Regions from separate parts of the Streptomyces sp. NPDC047971 genome, predicted to be linked through region 1. Evidence: riboswitches for the same ligand, from Rfam matches in the RefSeq annotation. Region 1 holds a riboswitch; each other region holds the start of a gene.
The links. Region 1 has a riboswitch for thiamine pyrophosphate ahead of thiO (glycine oxidase ThiO). Riboswitches for the same ligand answer to the same signal wherever they lie in the genome.
Positions count from the first base shown of each region.

Region 2: it holds a riboswitch for thiamine pyrophosphate, as region 1 does, so the genes downstream of both, AB0D99_RS28225 (thiamine ABC transporter substrate-binding protein) here and thiO (glycine oxidase ThiO) in region 1, are expected to answer to the same signal.
Region 3: it holds a riboswitch for thiamine pyrophosphate, as region 1 does, so the genes downstream of both, thiC (phosphomethylpyrimidine synthase ThiC) here and thiO (glycine oxidase ThiO) in region 1, are expected to answer to the same signal.

Region 1 covers NZ_JBEZNW010000020.1:73,509-79,306, reverse strand. Annotated here, with positions in the region: gene pknB (Stk1 family PASTA domain-containing Ser/Thr kinase) at 1-400, opposite strand, end outside; gene AB0D99_RS20230 (thiazole synthase) at 548-1,342, opposite strand; gene thiS (sulfur carrier protein ThiS) at 1,348-1,560, opposite strand; gene thiO (glycine oxidase ThiO) at 1,557-2,723, opposite strand; TPP riboswitch at 2,721-2,833, opposite strand; gene AB0D99_RS20215 (hypothetical protein) at 2,888-3,229, shown strand; gene AB0D99_RS20210 (FAD-dependent oxidoreductase) at 3,258-4,472, shown strand; gene AB0D99_RS20205 (Rv2175c family DNA-binding protein) at 4,517-4,882, shown strand; gene thiE (thiamine phosphate synthase) at 4,968-5,618, shown strand; gene metF (methylenetetrahydrofolate reductase [NAD(P)H]) at 5,760-5,798, shown strand, end outside.
Region 2 covers NZ_JBEZNW010000037.1:49,299-55,096, reverse strand. Annotated here, with positions in the region: gene AB0D99_RS28230 (iron ABC transporter permease) at 1-1,453, opposite strand, end outside; gene AB0D99_RS28225 (thiamine ABC transporter substrate-binding protein) at 1,492-2,571, opposite strand; TPP riboswitch at 2,659-2,764, opposite strand; gene rlmN (23S rRNA (adenine(2503)-C(2))-methyltransferase RlmN) at 2,794-3,900, opposite strand; gene AB0D99_RS28215 (hypothetical protein) at 4,238-4,774, opposite strand; gene AB0D99_RS28210 (SRPBCC family protein) at 5,042-5,500, opposite strand; gene AB0D99_RS28205 (MFS transporter) at 5,644-5,798, opposite strand, start outside.
Region 3 covers NZ_JBEZNW010000044.1:26,230-32,027, forward strand. Annotated here, with positions in the region: gene AB0D99_RS30205 (cupin domain-containing protein) at 1-177, shown strand, start outside; gene AB0D99_RS30210 (DUF5326 family protein) at 310-528, shown strand; gene AB0D99_RS30215 (helix-turn-helix domain-containing protein) at 810-1,580, shown strand; gene AB0D99_RS30220 (SsgA family sporulation/cell division regulator) at 1,718-2,152, shown strand; gene AB0D99_RS30225 (YibE/F family protein) at 2,188-3,561, opposite strand; TPP riboswitch at 3,600-3,747, shown strand; gene thiC (phosphomethylpyrimidine synthase ThiC) at 3,741-5,513, shown strand; gene AB0D99_RS30235 (hypothetical protein) at 5,597-5,798, opposite strand, start outside.

The DNA.
Region 1 (5,798 bases):
GGTGCGCGGCGCCCAGAGCGGCCAGCACGGGCTCCAGGATGTCGAGCGCCGCCCGGGGCTGGAGCGCCCCGCGCTCGCGCAGCACGTCGCGCAGGGTGCACCCGGCGACGTACTCCATCGCGAGGTAGACGTACGCGCCGTCCGCCCCCTGGTCGAAGACCCCGACGACGTTCGGGTGCGAGAGCCGCGCCACGGACTTCGCCTCGCGGATGAACCGCTCCACGAAGGTGGCGTCGGTGGCGAGGTCGGGGTGCATCACCTTGAGCGCGAGCACCCGGTCGAGCCGGGTGTCGACGGCCCGGTAGACCGTGGCCATCCCGCCGACGGCGACGCGCGCGTCGACGCGGTAGCGGTCGTCGAGCAGCTGCCCGACGAGGGGGTCATGAAGGGTCGTGTCCACGGCCTTGAGTTTACGAGCCGGTGAGGACACCCCGTCCCCACCGGCCGTCACCGCAGCACACCTGTGACGCGCGGACCCGTCCACCGGGCCCCGGATGGCCGGCCGCCGCAGCCCACCCGTGACGCGTGGACCCCGCTCCGGCGGGGCTCAGAACGCCGGCCGCTCCGGGTCCAGGGCCGCGCGGCCCTCGGCCGGGGACGACGCCTCCGCGAAATGGCGGCGCGGGATCCGGCCCGCCCGCCACGCCAGACGGCCCGCCTCCACCGCGTGCCGCATGCCCTCCGCCATCAGCACCGGCTCCTGCGCCCGGGTCACCGCCGACGCCAGCATGACCGCCGCGCACCCCAGCTCCATCGCCAGGGCGGCGTCCGAGGCCGTGCCCGCCCCCGCGTCCAGGATCACCGGCACCCCCGCCCGCTCCACGATCAGCTGGAAGTTGTGCGGGTTGCGGATCCCGAGCCCGGAGCCGATCGGCGAGCCGAGCGGCATGATCGCCGCGCATCCCACGTCCTCCAGCTTCCGCGCGAGGACCGGGTCGTCGTTGGTGTACGGCAGCACGGTGAAGCCGTCGTCCACCAGCGTCTCCGCCGCGTCGAGCAGCTCGATCGGATCCGGCAGCAGGGTCCGCTCGTCGGCGACGACCTCCAGCTTGATCCAGTCGGTGCCCAGCGCCTCACGGGCGAGCCGCGCCGTCAGGACGGCCTCGCCCGCCGTGAAGCAGCCCGCGGTGTTCGGCAGGACACGGATGGAGAGCCGGTCGAGGACGGACAGGACCGAGCCCTGGACGGTCGGGTCGAGGCGCCGCATGGCGACGGTGGTGAGTTCGGTGCCGCTGGCGATCAGGGAGCGTTCGAGGACGTCCAGGCTCGGGGCGCCGCCCGTGCCCATGATCAGACGCGAGGAGAACTCCGTACCGCCGAGGAGGAAGGTGTCGTCGGACATCGTGCTCAGCCCCCCTGCACGGCGGTGAGGACCTCGACCCGGTCGCCCTCGCCGAGGAGGGTCGCGGACCACTGGCTGCGCGGCACGACCGTCTCGTTGACGGCCGCGGCCACGCCGGACGGGGCCGGCGTCAGCGTCGCGACCAGCGCGTCGAGGGTCGTGGGCGCGGCGAGGACACGTGCCTCGCCGTTGACGGAGACGTTCGTCGGGACGTTCATACGGGCTGCTCCTGACGTACGGGGGCGAAGCGGCGGGGAGTGAAGGGGCGGGCCTCGTCCGGAAGCACGCCGGTGGTGAGGAGGTCGGCCATCACGTCGCCGGTGACGGGGGTGAGCAGGACCCCGTTGCGGTAGTGCCCCGTCGCCAGCCGCAGGCCGGGCAGGGCGGTCGGGCCGAGCAGCGGCGCGTTGTCCGGGGAACCGGGCCGCAGCCCCGCGCGGGTCTCGGTGAGCGGCAGCTCGGTGATGCCCGGCACCAGCTCGTGGGCGTCGCGCAGCAGCTCGTAGACCCCGCCCGCCGTGACGGTGGTGTCCCAGCCCAGTTCCTCGCTGGTCGCGCCGACCACCAGCTCGCCGTTCTCGCGCGGCACCAGATAGACGTGGCTGCCGCGCACGACGGCCCGGACGGTCCGTGACAGGAACGGTGCGTACGCCCGCGGCACGCTCAGCCGCAGCACCTGCCCCTTGACGGGGCGCACGGGCGGCAGCACCTCGTCGGGCACACCGGCGAGCCGGCCGCTGAGGCTGCCGGCGGCCAGCACGACCTGGTCCGCTTCGAGTGCCTCGCCCCCGGCGAGCAGCGCGCCCGCGGCCCGGTCCCGCGCGACCGTCAGCCGCTCCGCGAGGGACCGGTGGAAGACGACCCCGGCCCGCTCGCAGGCGGTGACCAGCGCGGAGGCGAGCCGGCGCGGATCGACCTGGTGGTCGCCGTCCACCCGCAGGCCGCCGCGTACGCCCGGGGCCAGCATCGGCTCCAGGCGGCGGCAGTCACGGCCGCTGAGCCACTCCGACTCCAGGCCGCAGCGGGTCTGCAGGGCGTGCAGCTCGCGCAGGTGCGCCCGGTCGTCGGCGTCGAGCGCGACGGCGAGCGTGCCGCAGGCGCGGTAGCCCACGTCGTCTCCGGTGGCGTCCCGGAGTTCGGCGACGAAGTCGGGATAGCGGCGCGCGGAGGCGAGGTTGAGGGCGAGCAGGGTCTCCTCGCCGTAGTGGAGCTCGGTGACGGCGGCCAGCATCCCGGCCGCCACGCGGGCGGCCCCGCCACCCGGCTCGGGATCGACGACGGCGGTGCGCAGCCCGCGCTGCGCGGCCCGCCAGGCCGTGACCAGGCCGATGATTCCGCCCCCGATGACGAGAACGTCCGAGGTACTGCATGTACGCGACATGGGCGTCCAGCCCCTCCCTTCGCCGGCATGACCCGGATCAGGTTCGTACGGTCGGAGGCCGGCCAGCCTCCCTCTCAGCCCGGTGCGTCCGGGCTCCCGCGAGTGCTCTACGTTGACGGTCAGACTAACCCCCGCCCCCGACGCCCAGTAAGGGAGCCTCCGCCGTGGCGAAATCCCTGGACGGACTCGTCCTCGCCCCCGTCGCCGACCAGGCCCCCGGCCAGGTGGGTACGAGCACCCGGTTCACGTACCACGAGGAGGACGGCCGGATCTGGGCCGAGTACGCGGGCGGGGACGTGGTCCGGGGGAACCTCGTCGGCACGCGCGCGGGGGACCGGCTCGACTTCCGCTACGTCCAGCTGAAGCGGGACGGATCCACCTCTTCCGGGCATTGCGTCTCGACCGTGGTGGAGCTGCCGGACGGGCGCGTTCGGCTGGAGGAGAGCTGGGCATGGGAGTCGCAGGAGGGCTCCGGAACCAGTGTGGTCGAACAGCTGCCTTCCTGACGGTGCGTCAGATGCGTAAGGTGATCGGGTGAGCGAGCAGAAGCAGGCACAGCAGCGAGTCGTGATCGTGGGCGCCGGCATGGCGGGGGTACAGACCGCGGTCGCCCTGCGCGAACAGGGCTTCACCGGCCGTGTCGTCCTCATCGGGGCCGAGCCGCACCAGCCCTACGACCGGCCGCCCCTCTCCAAGGCCGTCCTCCTCGGCAAGGCCGAGGACTCCGCCTTCGACGTCGACTTCGAGGCCCTCGCCATCGACCTGCGCCTCGGTCTCGACGTCACCGGGCTGCGCGCCGAGGACCACGAGGTCGACACCGAGGCAGGACCCGTCCCGTACGACGTCCTGGTCCTCGCCACCGGCGCCGAGCCCGTCACCCTGCCCGGCACCGAGGGCGTCCCCGGAGTCCACCTGCTGCGCACCCTCGACGACGCCGCCCGCCTGGGGCCCGTCCTGGAACGGCGTCACGACATCGTGGTGGTCGGCGCCGGCTGGATCGGCGCCGAGTTCGCCACCGCCGCGCGCGAGGCGGGGTGCGCCGTCATCGTCGTCGAGGCCGCCGACCGCCCGCTCGCGGGCGTGCTGCCCGCCGAGGTCACCGCCCCGATGGCGCGGTGGTACGAGGAGAGCGGAACCGAACTCCTCACCCACGCGCGCGTGGCCACCGTCGAGCCCGGCACGGTCGTCCTGACCGACGGCCGCCGGCTGCCCGCCGAGGCGGTCGTCGTCGGCATCGGCGCCCGCCCGGCCACCGGCTGGCTCGCCGAGTCCGGCATCGCCCGCGACGCGGACGGCTCCGTCACCGCCGACGAACGGCTGCGCACCTCCCTGCCCGACGTGTACGCCGTCGGCGACTGCGCCTCCTTCCCCTCCGCCCGCTACGGCCGCCGCCTCCTGGTCCACCACTGGGACAACGCCCTCCAGGGGCCGCGCACGGTCGCGGCCGACATCATCGGCGAGGCCCCCGGGCCGTACGACCCGGTCCCGTACTTCTGGTCCGAGCAGTTCGGCCGGTTCGTGCAGTACGCGGGGCACCACGAGGGAGACACCGAACTGCTCCGGCGCGGCGACCCGGCCGGACCCTCCTGGTCCGTGCTCTGGCTGCGGGACGGCGCCCTGGTCGCCCTGCTCGCCGTGGGGCGCCCCCGCGACCTGGCCCAGGGCCGCAAGCTGATCGAGTCGGGCACCCGGATCGACCCCGAGCGTGCCGCGGACCCGTCCGTCCCCCTGAAGGCGGCAGTCCTGTAGGGCTCGACTACCGGCTGTCGGTCCGGGATGGCAGGCTTGTCCACGTGACCGAGATTGACGCAAAGACCGATGCTCTCGTCCCCGCCTGGCTCTACCTCCCCGACATCGCGGACATGCTCGATGTCGAGGTGACGCGCGTGCGGCAGCTGGTCAAGGAGGGCCAGCTCATCGCCGTCCGCCGCGGTGAGAACAAGGCTCTTCAGGTGCCCGCCGCCTTCATCGACGGCGACAAGGTGGTCAAGGGACTCTCCGGGACCCTCACCCTCCTGAAGGACGACGGCTTCACCGACGAAGAGATGCTGGAGTGGCTCTTCACTCCCGACCCGAGCCTGCCGGGCACCCCCGCGCAGGCCCTCAGCGAGAATCGCGGCACGGAGGTGAAGCGCCGCGCCCAGGCGCTCGCCGTCTGACGCACCGAAGACACCACAGAGGTTCCGCGGGGCCGGGCACGCCCCGGCCCCGCGGAACCACCGCAACCAACGGGGGGAAGCACCCATGTCCACGCCTCGCGAGCAGCTCGCCGACGCCCGGCTCTACCTGTGCACGGACGCCCGCAGGCGGCAGGGAGACCTGCCCGCCTTCCTCGACGCCGTGCTCTCCTCCGGCGTGGACATCCTCCAGCTCCGCGACAAGGGCATGGAGGCGGGCGAGGAGCTGACGCACCTCGCCGTCCTCGCCGACGCCTGCCGTCGCCACGGCAAGCTGCTCGCGGTGAACGACCGTGCCGACGTCGCCCACGCCATCGGCTCCGACGTCCTGCACCTGGGCCAGGGCGACCTGCCGGTGCCCGCCGCCCGCGCCATCCTCGGCGAGGAGCTGCTGATCGGCCGTTCCTGCCACGGCGAGTCCGAGGTGGACGCGGCCGCCGCCGAACCCGGCGTGGACTACTTCTGCACCGGCCCCTGCTGGCCCACCCCGACCAAGCCCGGGCGGTACGCGCCCGGCCTCGGCCTGGTGCGCTACGCGGCGGCGCTGGAGCAGGACCGGCCCTGGTTCGCGATCGGCGGGATCGACGAGACCAATCTGGACGAGGTCCTGGACGCGGGAGCCCGCCGGATCGTGGTCGTCCGGGCGATCACCGAGGCCGACGACCCGGCCGCGGCGACGGCCCGGCTGGCGAAGCGGGTCCGCGAGCGCTCGGCGTGATCTCCCCGCCGCAGCCGGCCGACGGCGCCCCTTTCGGCGCAATGTCCGAAGGCCGGACCCGCCCCTTGGACGTTGTCCAAAAACGTGTCCATTCCTCGGACGCGGCTTCGTCGGCCGTGTGACCCCGTCTAACCTGCCGGTATGGCCCTTGGTACCGCTTCCACCCGCACGGACCGTGCC
Region 2 (5,798 bases), on a different contig from region 1:
TGTCGGGCCGGGCGATGAAGACCGTCGCCCCGAACTCGCCGAGGGACACCGCGAAGGCGAACCCGGCCGCGATCAGCAGCGCCCGCCGCACCAGCGGCAGATCCACCTCGCGCCAGGCGCGCAGCGGCGACGCCCCGAGCACGGCCGCCGCCTCCCGCAGCCGCTCGTCGACCGCGCGGAGCACGGGCAGCATCGTGCGGACGACGAAGGGGACGCCGACCAGCGCCTGCGCGAGCGGCACGAGGATCCAGCTCGCCCGCAGGTCGAACGGCGGCTCGTCCAGGGTGATCAGGAAGCCGAAGCCGACGGTGACGGCGGAGACCCCGAGCGGCAGCATCAGCAGCGCGTCGAAGCCGCGCACGAGCCGTCCGGCCCGCCGGGTCAGCGCGGCGGCCGCGAGTCCGCCGATGACGAGAGCGATCAGGGTGGCGACGACGGCGTACCGGAGCGAGTTCCCGATCGTGTCCAGCAGCGGGACGAGGAAGGTGCCGGAGGGGTCCGGGGTCTGCAGCGCCCGGTAGTAGTCGAGGCCGTATCCGTCGGAGGTGGCGAAGGACCGCTCGACGAGGACGCCGAGCGGCAGCACGATCAGCAGGGCGACGGAGAGCAGGACGCCCGCGAACAGCGCCCACTGCCCGATGCCCCGGGGCCGGCGCGCGGTCTGCTCGGGCGCGACCAGCTTGAGCGCGGTCTCCCGCCGGCGCACGGTCCGGGCGTGCACGGCGAGGACCACGCCGACGGCGGCGAACTGCACCATCGTCAGGATGGCCGCCGTCGTCAGATCGAAGCGGATGACCGTCTGCCGGTAGATCTCCGTCTCCAGCGTGGAGTACGTGGATCCGCCGAGGATCTGCACGACGGCGAACGAACTCGCGGTGAAGAGGAACACCATCAGCGCGGCTGCGGCGACGGACGGGGCGAGGGCCGGCAGGGTCACGGTCCGCCAGGCGGTCCAGCGGGACGCCCCGAGCACCCGGGCGGCCTCCTCCTGGCGCGGGTCGAGCTGCGCCCACAGCCCGCCGACGGTCCGTACGACGACGGCGTAGTTGAAGAAGACGTGCGCGATCAGGATCGCCCACACCGTGGTGTCGAGCCGCACGCCCCACAGCTCGTCGAGGAGCCCGCCGCGTCCGACGAGCGCCAGGAAGGCCGTACCGACCATGACGGTCGGCATCACGAAGGGCACGGTGACGACGGCGCGCAGCAGCCCCTTGCCGGGGAAGTCGAAGCGGGCGAAGACGTACGCGCCGGGCAGCGCGATCAGCAGGGTCAGCCCGGTGGAGGCGAGTGCCTGCCAGAGGGTGAACCAGAGGGCGTCGAGGATCTCCGGCCGGCCCAGCGTCTCGCCGAACCGGCCGAACCGCCACGCGCCGTCGACCCTGAGCCCGCGCTCGACGATGGAGACGACGGGCCAGGCGAAGAAGAGCGCGAAGAAGGCGACGGGCACGGCCATCAGGCCGAGCCGCGCCGCGCTTCCCCTGCGGTCGGGAACTACTTCAGAACGAGCGACGACCACTGCTGGATCCACTGGTCACGGTTCTCGGCGATCTTCTCGGGCGCCATCGTCAGCGGCTTGTCGATCACCACGCCGTGCTTCGTGAAGAGCTCCGGCAGGGTGGCGTCCTCGGCCACCGGGTTGACGAACATCTGCAGCGGCATGTCGTCCTGGAACTTCTTGGAGATCAGGAAGTCGATCAGGGCCTTGCCGCCCTCGGGGTTCTTCGCCCCGTTCAGCAGCCCGGCGAACTCGATCTGCCGGAAGCAGGTGCCGGTGGAGACACCGGTGGGCGCCTCCTTGGGCTGCGGCTCGGAGTAGAGGACCTCGACCGGCGGGCTGGAGGCGTACGAGACGACCAGCGGGCGGTCGCCCTTGGCCTTCTTGCCGCCGGCCGAGCCGGAGAACTCCTGGTTGTAGGCGAGCTCCCAGCTGTCGACGGTCTTCACGCCGTTGGCCTTGAGCTTCTTCCAGTAGTCCTGCCAGCCGCCGTCGCCGTACCGGGCGGCGGTGCCGAGCAGGAAGCCGAGGCCCGGGGAGGAGCGCTCGGGGTTCTCGACGACCAGCAGGTCCTTGTACGCGGGCTTCGCGAGGTCGTCGAAGGTCTGCGGCGGCGCCAGCTTCTTGTCCGCGAAGTACTTCTTGTCGTAGTTGACGCAGATGTCACCGGAGTCGATCGGGGTGACCCGGCGCTCCTTGTCGAGCTGGACCTCGGCGGGGATCCGGTCCAGGCCCTTCGCCTCGTACGGGACGAAGATCCCGTTGTCGAGCGCGCGGGACAGCAGGGTGTTGTCGACGCCGAAGAAGACGTCGCCCTGCGGGGAGCCCTTGGTCAGGATCTCCTTGTTGACCGCCTCGCCCGCGTCACCGCTCTTGAGGACCTTGACCGTGAGGCCGGTCTGCTTCGTGAACTCCGCCAGCACCTCCTTGGAGGCATTGAAGGAGTCGTGGCTCACGAGGGTCACGGTCTTCGGCACGGGCTCACCGCTCTTGCCCGCCGCGCCCCTGATGTCCTCGGTACTGCAGGCGGCGAGGGCCGTGACGCCCAGCGCGGCGGCTACGCCCGCGGCGACCATCTTCTTGGTGATCACTGAAATGTCCTCCTGGGTGTGACCAGGAAGAGACGCGGCCCTGCCGACCGGAAGGCGGGCAGGGCGCAACAGCTCGAGTTACGACCGAACTTCCTACCCAGAATGACCTGGGCAAGGTTCAGAGGGTCTGCGGTCCTGACCGCACTCTCAGCGCTGTGGCGCTCCCCTGTCGGAATATGCAGATGTGTTCGAGCACAGAGTACAAGGTCAGCGTTCGGACGCCGCCAGCTGTCCACAGGCGCCGTCGATCTCCTGACCGCGGGTGTCACGGACGGTCACCGGGACGCCGTGGGCGGCGATGGCCTCGACGAACGCCTTCTCGTCCTCGGGACGCGACGCGGTCCACTTCGACCCGGGCGTCGGGTTCAGCGGAATGAGGTTCACATGGACCCTCTTGCCCTTGAGCAGCCGCCCGAGGAGGTCGCCTCGCCACGCCTGGTCGTTGATGTCGCGGATCAGGGCGTACTCGATGGAGATCCGGCGGCCGGACTTCTCCGCGTACTCCCACGCCGCGTCGAGGACCTCACGGACCTTCCAGCGCGTGTTGACGGGCACGAGGGTGTCGCGCAGCTCGTCGTCGGGGGCGTGCAGGGAGACGGCGAGCCGGCACTTGAAGCCCTCGTCGGCGAAGCGCAGCATGGCGGGCACGAGACCGACGGTGGAGACCGTGATCCCGCGCTGCGACAGGCCGAGACCGTCCGGCTCGGGGTCGGTGAGCCGCCGGATGGCGCCGACGACGCGCTTGTAGTTGGCGAGCGGCTCGCCCATGCCCATGAAGACGATGTTGCTGAGCCGCGCGGGCCCGCCGGGCACCTCGCCGTCACGCAGGGCGCGCATCCCGTCGACGATCTGGTGCACGATCTCGGCGGTCGACAGGTTCCGGTCCAGACCGGCCTGGCCGGTGGCGCAGAACGGACAGTTCATCCCGCAGCCGGCCTGCGAGGAGATGCACATGGTGACCCGGTCCGGGTACCGCATCAGCACGGACTCGACGAGCGTGCCGTCGTGCAGCTTCCACAGGGTCTTGCGGGTGGTGTCGTCGTCGCACGAGATGTGCCGGACCACGGACATCAGGTCGGGCAGCAGCTCGCCCTGCAGCTTCTCCCGCGAGGACGCGGGAATGTCGGTCCACTCGGCGGGGTCGTGGGCGTACCGCGCGAAGTAGTGCGTGGACAGCTGCTTCGCGCGGAACGGCTTCTCGCCGATCGCGGCGACGGCCTCCTTGCGCTCGGCGGGCGTGAGGTCGGCGAGGTGCCGCGGCGGCTTCTTGGCTCCGCGGGGGGCGACGAAAGTGAGTTCTCCGGGCTTGGGCATGGTGGTACCAGTGTCGCAGACGGAACCCTGTGGCCTGGGGCGGAAGCCATGGGCGGCGGTCGTCATGGCCGTCCCCGGGCGTCGCACGTGGCCCTCGGACGGCCCAGGACTTCCCTCCCCACTCTTGCTCGGCGAGCGAAACCCCAGATCAGGGCGTGTGCCATCGCCAGCGCGCCGAACCGGCGGAGGCTCTCCCTCGTCCAGGCGCACCGCCCTCACCCGACTCCCCAGGGAGGCATCCGGGCCGCCCGCGCACCTGGCCCCGCACGCCGACGGCCCGGCTCCCGCTGTGATCGGGATGCCGGGCCGTCGCCGCGTGTGCTTCGGCTCGCTGGTCTCAGGGGTTGTCGAACAGACCCGGGTCGACCCGGGCGCTGATGCCCTCGATGGCGCCGTCGGGTGCGAGCGACACGTCGACGATGACGGGCTGGACGGGGTGCGGCGGGAGGATCGGGTTCGGCGGGACGACGGGACCCGGCGGGAAGACCTTGAAGAAAGTGGGGCGGAAGGTCAGCGGGGTGACCGGGCCCGGCGGGTAGGTGACTTCGTTGGTGTCGCTGCCGACGAAGCGGTAGCTGTCGCCGCTGACCTCGCCGATGCCGGTGGTGTTCAGCAGGGTGCTGGTCACGCGGGCAGTGCCGCCACCTCCCGGCTCGGGATCGGTCACGACCCGGACCCGGACGCTGCCGGTGATGTCGATCGGCTCCGAGAAGAGCGCGCCGAACGTGCCACTCAGGGGCAGCACGACGGTCTCTCGGTCGATCTCCTGTGCGGGCTGGGCCGCCGCGGTGGTCGTGGCTGCGGTGGTGGCCAGGCCCAGCGTGGCCAGTATGAAACCGGCCTTCGTGGCGGCGCGCGTGAAAGGACCGCGCATGGGTGCTCCCATCGGTGAGGCGGGACCGCGTCGTGACGCCCGTCCCGCGAACGGAATCCCAGCCTGTCCAGTCGACCGGACACGTGTCGCGCCGGACCGGACCGGTGGAGTGACAGCGCCGCCGACGGGACCGCGCGCTCGTCGAAGCCGGTGAGTTCACCGGGCTCGGGCATGGTGCTGCCGGTGTCACAGACGCGCGCGGGTGTGGGCCGGGCCGTCCCGGCGGCCCCGGGGTACCGGAGGGGTGCCCGTAGTCCCGCTCGGCCCTCAGACGGACCGGAGCGTGTTCGCGGCGTGCTCCCGCACCGCGATCCGTGCCAGCTTCGTCAGCATCATGCCGTTGCGGACGGCGACGAGGTAGTCCACCGGCAGCCCGTGCATCCGGGTCCCCGGGCCCCGCAGCGGATGCCAGTCGAGCGTGAAGAGCGTGTGCTCGCCCCACGGGAGCAAGGTCATCGCGATCCGGGCCGCGCCGAAGGGCTCCGCCCGCGCCTCCAGCTCCAGCCGGCGCTGCGGCTCGCAGATACGGACGACGACCGTGTCGTCGAGGGTGAGGGGGCCTCCGCCGACCCGGACCTTCAGCCGCGCACCCACGTCCGGCCAGTGCGGGTCGGCCGCCAGGACCTGCTGGGTTCCCGTGACCCACTCCCCGTAACGGTGACCTTGGGACAGCAGCCGCCAGACCTCCGACGGCGAGCTCAGGATCAGACGGCGGTTCCGGGCCACGCCGATCACGCTCCTTCCGGACGGTGGGGCCGTCACGGGCTCGCCTTCCGGCGCCCCGGGCCTCACCCCCAGACTCACGCGGACCGCCCGCCACCGCCCTCCAGCACGTCCGAACGGATTCCGGCCGCCCCGCGCCCGCCCCCTCAGGTCCGCGCGGCGCCGGGCTGCCTGGAAGGGATCCGCGGGGTGAAGAACAGCGCGAGGACGGAGGACAGCGCGAGGATCGCGAGGGCGGCCCGCAGGCCGTCCAGACGGGCGGCGGCGTTCGCCTCCATCGCGGCCTGAGTCACCTCCGGCG
Region 3 (5,798 bases), on a different contig from region 1:
GGTCAGGACGAGGTGTACTTCGTCGTCAGCGGCCGGGCCGCGATCACGGTCGGGATGGAGACGACCCAGGTCGCGCGCGGCAGCGTGGTCTACGTCCCCGCCGGGGTGGCGCACAAGTTCCACCACATCACCGAGGACCTGCGGGTCATGGTGGTCTTCTCGCCGCCGGAGTCCTGATCTCCCCTAGGGGTCGGATCAGGGGACATCAAGGGCCACGAGGCCCCCGTCGCCCCCGTCGCCGCCCCTAGCATCGAGAGTGTCCGGCGCAGAGTGCGCGGAGCGAGTTCTTCGGGAGATGAGGTAAGCGCGATGGCGGTACGAGAGATCCTCGCGGGGATGCCCTGGTGGGTGAAGTGGGTGGCCATACCCCTCATCGCCCTGCTCGTCTTCGGCGGTCTGATCACCAGCGTCGCGATGTTCGTGATCGGTCTGCTCTTCAAGGTCCTGGTCTTCGTGGCCCTGGTCGGTGGACTGATCTACGTCGTACGGAAGTTCAGCTCCTCGTCGGCCTCGCGCGAGGATTGGTAGCACAAGCTACCTGCCGGTATGACCGGGCTGCCCGCTGTTAGCCCGGCCGAGGGATGCGGAGAAGGAAACCGCGACCGTGCCTGGGGGCTGCCATTAGAGTGGAAATCTCTGCCGCCCCCGGGGAAAACGGGCGTAGATCTCCGTGTTGACCTGCGAGTTCTTCATCTGTCCCGGGCGGGTCCCGCATCGGACTCCACCGGTTTCCCAGGCTGCGGCGGGCGCGCGGGGGCGGCCCCCGCGGGCGGGTGCGCGGCACCCGTCACCACGCCTGGGGGTGACCTTTGGCCACGGCTTCGCAGTCCGCCGTCCCTACCCTGATCGGCTCGGTGCAGCGGGCGCTGAGACTCCTGGAGGCCGTGGGCTCCCATGAGGACGGAGCTCCCGCCAAACAGCTCGCGCGCGAAGCGGGACTCCCGCTTCCCACCGCGTACCACCTGCTCCGCACCCTGACGCACGAAGGCTATCTGCGCCGCGAGAAGGGTGTCTTCGTCTTCGGCGACGCGGCCGGTCGACTGGCCGGCGGCGGAGCTCTGCAGAATCGTCGCACCAAGATCGAGGACTCGCTCGCGCACTGGCGCGACGCGATCGGCGTCCCCATCTACTTCGCGATCTACCGCGAGGGCGAGATCGAGCTCGTCGCCGTGGCCGACACCCCCTCCGCCCCCGCCGTGGACGAGTGGGCCGACTTCCGGGAGACCGGCCACGCCCATGCGATCGGCCAGTGTCTGCTCAGTCAACTGGATCTGAAGAGTCGTCAAGACCACCTCGACCGCCATCCGGTGGACGCCATCACTCCGTATACGGTGCGTAACCGTCGAGTCCTTTTGGAGCGTTTGGGCGGTATGGGGCGAATGGAACCCCTGGTGGAGCGTCAGGAATATGCACTGGGCACAGTTTGCGCGGCTATTCCTCTCACCGTGGGGTCCACGGCGGCCACCATGGCCATTTCCGTGCCCCTTCATCAGCAAGAACGGTTGCTCCCCGCAGTCGCTCGACTACAGAATGAGATCGGAAGGCTCTTCAGCTCCTTCGCTTTCTCTATCAGTATCTGAAAAATCACTCCTTGTGATCTGCTGGTGCTTACAGCACGATTGCGTCACCAAGGCCATGGGGATCATTCCTGGCCGTTCCGATCACAGCTTTCAGTAGCCGTCTGCACACAACTGCTTCATCTACTGCGGGGTACAAGATGCGAGAGTCGGTTCAGGCCGAGGTCCTGATGAGCTTCCTCGTCTCGGAGGAGCTCTCCTTCAGGATCCCGGTGGAACTCCGGTACGAGACCCGGGATCCCTACGCGGTGCGGATGACCTTCCATCTCCCCGGAGACGCGCCCGTGACCTGGGCCTTCGGGCGAGAACTGCTGCTGGACGGGATCAACCGACCGAGCGGCGACGGCGATGTCCACATCGCGCCGACCGACCCCGAGGCGCTGTCGGACGTCTCCATCCGGCTCCAGGTCGGAAGCGACCGCGCCCTGTTCCGGGCCAGCGCCCCGCCGCTCGTCGCCTTCCTCGACCGTACGGACAAGCTCGTCCCGCTCGGTCAGGAAAGGACGCTGGGCGACTTCGAGGACAACCTGGAAGCCGCGCTCGGCCGGATTCTGGCAGAGGAGAACGCCGGCTGAACGAGCACGGCGCCCCTTCGAGGGCCCCGTACCCGTCACTTCGCCCGACGTCGGCGTCCACCCCGGGATGAACGCTTCTCCGGATCGCCCGGCCGGTCGGCGGAGACCACCAGGGCGGCAAGCGCGGTCGTGACCGGCACCGAGGCCACCAGTCCGATCGATCCCACGAGCGTCCGGACGATCTCCTCCGCGACCAACTCGCTGTTCGCCACCGTCCCCACACTGCTCTGCGCGATGCTGAAGAGCAGCAACAGGGGCAGCGCCGCACCGGCATAGGCGAGGACCAGCGTGTTCACCACGGACGCGATGTGGTCGCGGCCGATCCGGATCCCGGCCCGGTACAAGGCCCGGGGCCCCATGCGCGGATCGGCCTGGTGGAGCTCCCACACCGCCGAGGTCTGGGTCACCGTCACATCGTCGAGGACGCCGAGCGAGCCGATGATGATGCCCGCGAGCAGCAGACCGGACATGTCGATGTCCGGATACAGACCGTGGATCAGTCCGGTGTTGTCGTCCGTGTTGCCGCTGAGCGACGCCCAGCTGATGAAGTACGAGCCGAGCAGCCCGATCAGCAGCAGCGAGATCAGCGTCCCGAGCACGGCGACCGAGGTGCGCGCCGACAGTCCATGACACATGTAGAGCGCGATGAGCATGATCGCGCTCGATCCGACCACCGCCACCACCAGCGGATTCGATCCCTGAAGGATCGCCGGGAGGATGAAGAAGGTCAGGATCAGGAAGCTGATGGCGAGCGAGATCAGGGCCATCACTCCGCGCATCCGGCCGACGAGGACGACCGCCACGGCGAAGATCAGCGCCAGGACCGTGAGCGGAACCTTGCGGTTCACATCCGTCACCGAGTACTGGAGGTCGCGCGGGGCGTCGGGGGCGTACGCCACCACCACGCCCTGCCCCTCGTCCAGTTGACGCGGTGCGTCCGGCTGCACGATCTCGACGAACGTACGGCCCTTGTCGGGGCCGTCGGTGACCTCGATCGTCGCTTTCTCGCACTGCCCCTGCTGGGCGTTGGCGGCCTCGCGGCCCTGCGGCGTCGAGGGGTCCGCGGTGGGCGGGACCTGCGCGGCGTTCACGTCCTTGCAGTCGATCTCCTCGACCGAGGTGACCTTGCCCGCGTAGGTCTGCCGGTCGAAGCCGACCCCGGTGCGCTCGTGCTCCGGCGCGCCACCCGGCCACAGCACGACCAGCCCGACCACCACGGCCGTGGCGAACGGGATCAGAACCGCCGCGATGACTCTGCGCAGATGCCGCGAGACCGGCGCGGCCGGGCCGTGACTGTGGGTGTGGCCGTGCCCGTGGTCGGCGTTCCCGCGGCCATCGGGTCCGTCGGGTTCGGGGGTCTGCTCGGAGGAAGTCACCGACAGATCATCGCAAGAACGGCGGGGGCCCACTGTTCAGCACGCCCGGGTTGACGCTAGCGTGGTGGCACCTTTGCACACGCGGGAGCTCGGAGCACCGGGCTGAGAGGGCGCTGATCACCGTACGCGCGTACTGGACGTACGTACGGGAGGAGGCTGCGCCGACCGCCGAACCTGTTACCGGGTAATGCCGGCGTAGGGAGATCGGTCTCATGACCATTCAGGATGCACGCACGCCTGCCACCAGCCAGGACGAGCGCAAGCCGGGCTGGCACAAGGGGTACGTCGAGGGCTCGCGCCCCGACCTCCGAGTGCCCGTCCGTCAGGTGCACCTCACCAACGGCAAGGACGTGACGCTGTACGACACGTCCGGCCCGTACACCGACCCCACCATCGACACCGACGTACGGCGGGGTCTTCCGCCGCTGCGCGAGAACTGGATCATCAGCCGCGGCGACACCGAGGAGTACGCGGGCCGTCCCGTCCGTCCCGAGGACGACGGCATCAAGCACACCTCGCCGCGCGGGGGCCTGAAGAACCTCGACGCGGTCTTCCCCGGCCGTCCCCGCCAGCCCCGCCGGGGCCGCGACGGGGCGGCCGTGACCCAGCTCGCGTACGCCCGCCGGGGTGAGATCACCCCGGAGATGGAGTACGTCGCGATCCGCGAGAACGTCTCCCCCGAGGTCGTCCGGGAGGAGATCGCCGCAGGTCGCGCGGTGCTCCCGGCCAACGTCAACCACCCGGAGATCGAGCCGATGATCATCGGCAAGCGGTTCCTGGTGAAGGTCAACGCCAACATCGGCAACTCCGCCGTCACCTCCTCCATCGAGGAGGAGGTGGAGAAGATGACGTGGGCGACCAAGTGGGGCGCCGACACGGTCATGGACCTCTCCACCGGCCGCAACATCCACACCACCCGCGAGTGGGTGCTGCGCAACTCCCCCGTGCCGATCGGCACCGTGCCGCTCTACCAGGCCCTGGAGAAGGTCGACGGCAAGGCCGAGGAGCTGACCTGGGAGATCTACAAGGACACGGTCATCGAGCAGGCCGAACAGGGCGTCGACTACATGACCGTCCACGCCGGCGTGCTGCTGCCGTACGTGCCGCTGACCGCCCGTCGCAAGACCGGCATCGTCTCGCGCGGTGGCTCGATCATGGCCGCCTGGTGCCTGGCGCACCACAAGGAGAACTTCCTCTACACGAACTTCGAGGAGCTCTGCGAGATCCTCGCGACGTACGACGTCACGTACTCGCTGGGTGACGGTCTGCGCCCCGGTTCGATCGCGGACGCCAACGACGCGGCGCAGTTCGCGGAGCTGAAGACGCTCGGCGAGCTCAACACGATCGCCAAGCGCCACAACGTGCAGACGATGATCGAGGGCCCGGGCCACGTCCCGATGCACAAGATCAAGGAAAACATCGACCTCCAGCAGGAGATCTGCGAAGAGGCGCCGTTCTACACGCTCGGTCCGCTGACCACGGACGTCGCGCCCGCCTACGACCACATCACGTCGGGCATCGGCGCCGCGATGATCGCCTGGTGGGGCACCGCGATGCTCTGCTACGTCACGCCCAAGGAGCACCTGGGCCTGCCCAACCGCGACGACGTGAAGACCGGTGTCATCACGTACAAGATCGCGGCGCACGCGGCCGACCTGGCCAAGGGGCACCCGGGGGCGCAGGAGTGGGACGACGCGCTCTCCGACGCGCGCTTCGAGTTCCGCTGGGAGGACCAGTTCAACCTGGCCCTCGACCCGGACACGGCGCGTGAGTTCCACGACGAGACGCTGCCGGCGGAGCCGGCGAAGACCGCGCACTTCTGCTCGATGTGCGGCCCGAAGTTCTGCTCGATGAAGATCTCGCAGGACATCCGCCGGGAGCACGGCGGAGACCTCGGGTCGGACGAGATCGCGGCCGGCATGGAGGAGAAGTCCAAGGAGTTCGCGGCCGCGGGCAACCGCGTGTACCTGCCGCTGGCGGAGTAGCGGCGCGCGGATACGTACGGCGGGTACGGACCGCACGGCCACGGGGGGTCGTGCGGGGCGTGCCCGCCGCGTCGATCCCCGGCTCACTCCGTGCGGTGCTCCGGGGGGCCGAACTCCGGGCTGGTGAAGTCCGGGCTGCTGTACCGGGGACGGCTGCCGGAGGCTCCCTCGCTCGGACTCGAGAAGTCCGGTCCGCTGTAGCCGATCTTCGGTATGCGGTCCGTACGCCCTGTGGGCTGCGGCGGCAGGGGTGGTGCCGGGTGGGCGACGGGATCGGCCAGGGCC